One region of the Priestia sp. SB1 genome, then DNA from elsewhere that is predicted to be linked to it. Evidence: a T-box and tRNA genes for the amino acid it is inferred to sense, from the RefSeq annotation. Region 1 holds a T-box; the other holds one or more tRNA genes.
The links. The T-box of region 1 lies ahead of WKH56_RS04095 (valine--tRNA ligase). A T-box ahead of a tRNA ligase gene usually reads a tRNA of that ligase, here a tRNA-Val.
Positions count from the first base shown of each region.

Region 1 (2,469 bases):
TACATTTTATTATGAAATGACAAGAGCGCTTGAGTTTGGTTTTGGAAAGCTCGATCAGTGGAACGATGAAATGGAAGAAAAGGAAAAGATCCGGCTGGTTACGTCTCATGGAAAGCTATCGGCTAAACACTTTATCTATGACGAACGGGGAAATGGTTTTTTTATTAACTTTGAACATGCAAAAGATGCTTCGCCGATTTATGATTTGGTCTCATTTTATTTCCGTACTCTTCGCACGTACCCAGTAACTACCTATGACAGCTATGAGTGGTTTAGTACGTATGAAAAACATTTTGCTCTCAGAGAAGAGGAAAGACTGCTTTTGCACAGTTATTTAGCGTTTCCAGAACCCTTGTATCAGTGTATCGTTCAATATAGGCAGCATAAAGAAAGTAAAACGGAGCTTGAACATATGCAGTCATTTATTCGAGCATACTGGCTGACGAAAAACATTGAACAGCTCAATATTAAAATATTTGAAGTAGATCAGCAAAAAAAAATGGCAGCGGAAGCAGCTGCACAAGCCCAAGCGAACGAATAGCGCTTGGGTTTTTAAATCCAGTCCGAATATAAAGCAACCGCTAGTATGGCAAGCAGTGCCAACAACAGTACATCAAAGGTTGTGGGGAAGAATAGTGTACGTATACCTTGAAAAATTGTTAAAGGAACAATAAACTGTCCACAAGCCGCTCCTGCTGTTTTGAGCCACCGCTGCAGCTGATACGAATTTACATTTATTCGTTTCTTCATTTGTACATGCCCCTTTCAATCCACGTGCCCAGGTTAAAGTAAGTATATGAAAAAAGAAAGAAATGGTGCCATTTTTTTGAGCGGAATTTCATTTTATTTCCAAAATTAGCGAGTGAATGAAAAAATAAAGAGCAGAACAAAAAAATTATGAATATAATCATAAAAAAATGGAGAAGATTATTGACGATTCAACATTTTTTCATATAGTATAATTAAGAGAAATTCATACATAAATACAGTGAATAGGAAGAGTACGGGATGTTCGTCTTTCAGAGAGAGAAATCAGCTGCTGTGAGATTTCTTAAGAATGTGCACTCGGAATGTCGCCTATGAGTAGCTTTTTTGAACAGCTGCATAGCTCAGTAGAAAAAGCCGGTTAATCAACCGTTATGAAATGAAGTGTATAGGCTTATCAAACGGGATACGTCTATAAAAAAAGGTGGTACCGCGAAATCAACTCCTTTCGTCCTTTTATTAGGAAAGGAGTTTTTTTATGTTTATAAAAGCTTTACACAGTTTCTAAAGACTGAAACTTTATATTATGGAGGTATACATTATGTCTGAAAAAGAAGTGACTCTTCCAACGAAGTATGATCCAAAAGCCGTTGAAGAAAATCGTTATCAGTATTGGTTAGACGGGAAGTTTTTTGAAGCAACAAATGACCCTGAAAAAGAGCCATATACAATTGTAATTCCACCCCCAAACGTAACGGGTAAGCTGCATTTAGGCCACGCTTGGGATACAACGTTACAAGACATCTTAACGCGTATGAAGCGCATGCAAGGCTATGACGTTTTATGGCTTCCTGGCATGGACCATGCGGGGATTGCAACGCAGGCAAAAGTAGAAGAAAAGCTTCGCAGCGAAGGGAAAAGCCGCTACGATCTAGGCCGCGAAAATTTTGTAGCCGAAACGTGGAAATGGAAAGAAGAATATGCAAGCTTTATTCGCCAGCAGTGGTCGAAGCTAGGACTTGGCTTAGACTATTCACGCGAGCGCTTCACGCTTGATGAAGGCCTTTCTAAAGCAGTGCGCGAAGTATTCGTAACGCTTTACAAAAAAGGGTTAATCTATCGCGGAGAATATATTATTAACTGGGATCCAGCTACAAAAACAGCTCTTTCAGACATCGAGGTTATTTACAAAGATGTACAAGGTGCGTTTTATCATATGCGCTATCCGTTGGCAGATGGTTCTGGACATATTGAAATCGCAACAACTCGTCCTGAAACAATGCTAGGAGATACGGCTGTAGCTGTTCACCCTGAAGATGATCGCTATAAGCACTTAATCGGCAAAAAGGTTGTCCTTCCGATTGTAGGTCGTGAAATTCCAATCGTAGGCGATGATTATGTAGATATGGAATTCGGTTCTGGTGCGGTAAAAATTACGCCTGCTCATGACCCGAACGATTTTGAAATTGGAAACCGTCATAATTTAGAGCGTATTTTAGTGATGAATCAAGACGGCACGATGAATGACAAAGCAGGTAAATATGAAGGAATGGATCGTTTTGCTTGCCGTAAGCAAATTGTTAAAGACCTTCAAGAAGACGGCGTATTGTTCAACATTGAAGACCACATGCATTCAGTAGGTCACAGTGAACGAAGCGGTGCCGTTGTTGAACCTTATTTATCAACTCAGTGGTTTGTAAAAATGCAGCCGTTAGCAGATAAAGCAGTAGATCTTCAAAAACAAGAAGAAAAAGTAAACTTTGT
Region 1 is NZ_JBBJSS010000001.1:785,680-788,148, reverse strand. Features, by position in the region: gene ysxE (spore coat protein YsxE) at 1-541, shown strand, start outside; gene WKH56_RS04100 (hypothetical protein) at 553-750, opposite strand; T-box leader at 980-1,224, shown strand; gene WKH56_RS04095 (valine--tRNA ligase) at 1,307-2,469, shown strand, end outside.

Region 2 (2,469 bases), on a different contig from region 1:
TTCATTAAAAGCGAATGCTGCCTGCTGTACTTCTTCTTTAGAAGGAGGAGTAGATACTGGAATCGAAAAACCAATATATTCTTCAATTTCCGATAGCATTCTCTCTTCATAAGGCGTTACAAATGTGATAGCCTTCCCTTTTTTACCGGCACGTCCCGTTCTTCCCGTACGGTGAACGTAGCTTTCTTTTTCCAACGGAAGGTCATAGTTAATAACGTGCGTGATATTATCAATATCAATTCCTCTCGCAGCTACATCTGTTGCTACTAAATAGCGGAATTTCCCTTTTTTGAAATCATTCATAACCTCAAAACGGTCTTCTTGCACCATTGCCCCATGAATTTTATCACAAGGATATCCAAGATCATCTAAATCATCTAACAGCGTATTTACCTGCTCTTGCGTGCGGCAAAAAATGATGCAGCTGTCCGGATTTTCTACTGTAGTTACGTCTTTCAGCAGTTCAAATTTACCTTCATTTTGTACTGTTATAACAGAATGGTCAATCGTGCTTGTTGTTAATCCGTTCGCTTTGATTTCAACATCAACCGGCTTCTTCATATATTTGCGAGACAGTTCTTCAATATCTTCCGGAAGCGTAGCCGAGAAAAGCATCGTTACACGCTCACTAGGAAGATGTTGAATAATCGCTTCCACTTGGTCAATAAAACCCATATTGAGCATTTCATCTGCTTCATCAATAACCAAATAACGAATTTTCTCTAATGCCAGCGTTTCTTTTTCTATATGATCAAGCACTCGTCCAGGCGTACCTACAACAATATGTGTTTTTTGCTTTAATTCTACTTTTTGCTTGGCAAACGGTGATTTTCCATAAACAGCTGCTGCTTTAATTCGCTTAAAACGGCCGATATTTGTAATATCTTCTTTTACCTGCGCAGCCAGCTCTCGTGTAGGTGTTAACACTAAGGCTTGGGGCTTATTTTCTTCCCAGTTAACTAATTCACACAGTGGAATGCCGAAGGAAGCCGTTTTTCCACTTCCTGTTTGAGACTTCACGACCACATCTCTTTCTTCTAGCGCAATGGGAAGCACCTTACTTTGTACTTCCGTAGGATGATTGTATTGCAGGCTAGAAAGCGCCTTAGCTACCTTGTCACTAAGACCATATTGACTAAAACTTCTTTGATTCATTTTGTACCCTCATTTATTTTAAATTAGTGATTATCTTTATCATGACCTGATGCACTATGTTTCATTATACTTTAATTCTTGTATGCGCGCTCAAGATTTAATATAGCATTGGTTTGTTAAGCCAAAGAGAAAAGCCGCTCTCTTATTAATAAGAAAACGGCTTTGGTATGAGCGATGAGGGATTCGAACCCCCGACCCCATCCCTGTCAAGGATGTATTCTCCCACTGAACTAATCGCTCGTGATATGTATTGACTATATTATAGAAAGAGTTATCCAATTTTGTCAACTATTTTTCCACAGTCCCCAAGTTGGAAGAACCGTCTTTACTTTTGATAAACTAAAAATATGCCATAAAGGAGCATGACGGGATGAAAGCACACGCTGAATTTTATTTTGATTTTGTCTGTCTACTATGTTTTCTAGCCACTAATCCTTTAAGAGAAGTCAGTAAAGAACAAAAAGCTGAGATTGAAAGAATTTGCTTCCAAAGAAACCATTGAAAAAACGCTGTTACATGAATATTCTGCTAAGCTTAAAGACAAAGAGAAATGATTCACTAAGAGGTGTATTTGATGAATATTAATTATTATTTTAGTCGGTTTTTAGCTAAGAAACCGGATAGTCCAACGTATGAAAACTTAGCTACTTTACAGAACAAGCATATGCTTCATGTTCCGTTTGAGAACTTAGACGTTTTGTCTCAAACTCCTATTATCATTGATTTAGAACGGATCTTTCAAAAAGTAATTGTAAATTTGCGCGGAGGATTTTGCTACGAATTAAACGGTTTATTTGGCTGGCTGTTAAAAGAAAGCGGTTATGAAGTCTCGTACGTTTCAGCTACCGTCAAAAAACCCGATGGCACGTGGACCATTGAAGGAAGTCACGCTACAAACCTTGTAACGGTTGAAAATCAGTCTTATATCGTAGACGTTGGATTTGGAGATTCTGTTCGCAAGCCAATGCCTTTAAATGGCGAAGTAGTAAGAGATGTAAGCGGCTCTTATCGTATGACAAACGTTGCTGAGCATATGTATGATTTGCAGCGATGGGAAGATGATGTATGGAAAACGCTGTACCGTGTGTCTACGCTTCCTAAGAAACTGACAGACTTTACTCCCATGTGTGAGTTCAATCAAACGTCAGCTGATTCTCCGTTTGTACACAAACGCCTTGTTACGATCGCAACACCTACAGGGCGAATTACCCTCTCTGGTGAAACACTAACTGTAACAGACAGCGGAAAAAAGACGAAAAGAAACGTTTCAGAAGAAGAAGTTCCTGATATTTTGCAAAATCATTTTTATATTAT
Region 2 is NZ_JBBJSS010000003.1:766,219-768,687, forward strand. Features, by position in the region: gene WKH56_RS14385 (DEAD/DEAH box helicase) at 1-1,155, opposite strand, end outside; tRNA gene WKH56_RS14390 (tRNA-Val) at 1,324-1,395, opposite strand; gene WKH56_RS14395 (arylamine N-acetyltransferase family protein) at 1,730-2,469, shown strand, end outside.
Region 2: it encodes a tRNA-Val, which carries the amino acid that the T-box ahead of WKH56_RS04095 (valine--tRNA ligase) is inferred to sense. The anticodon was not compared.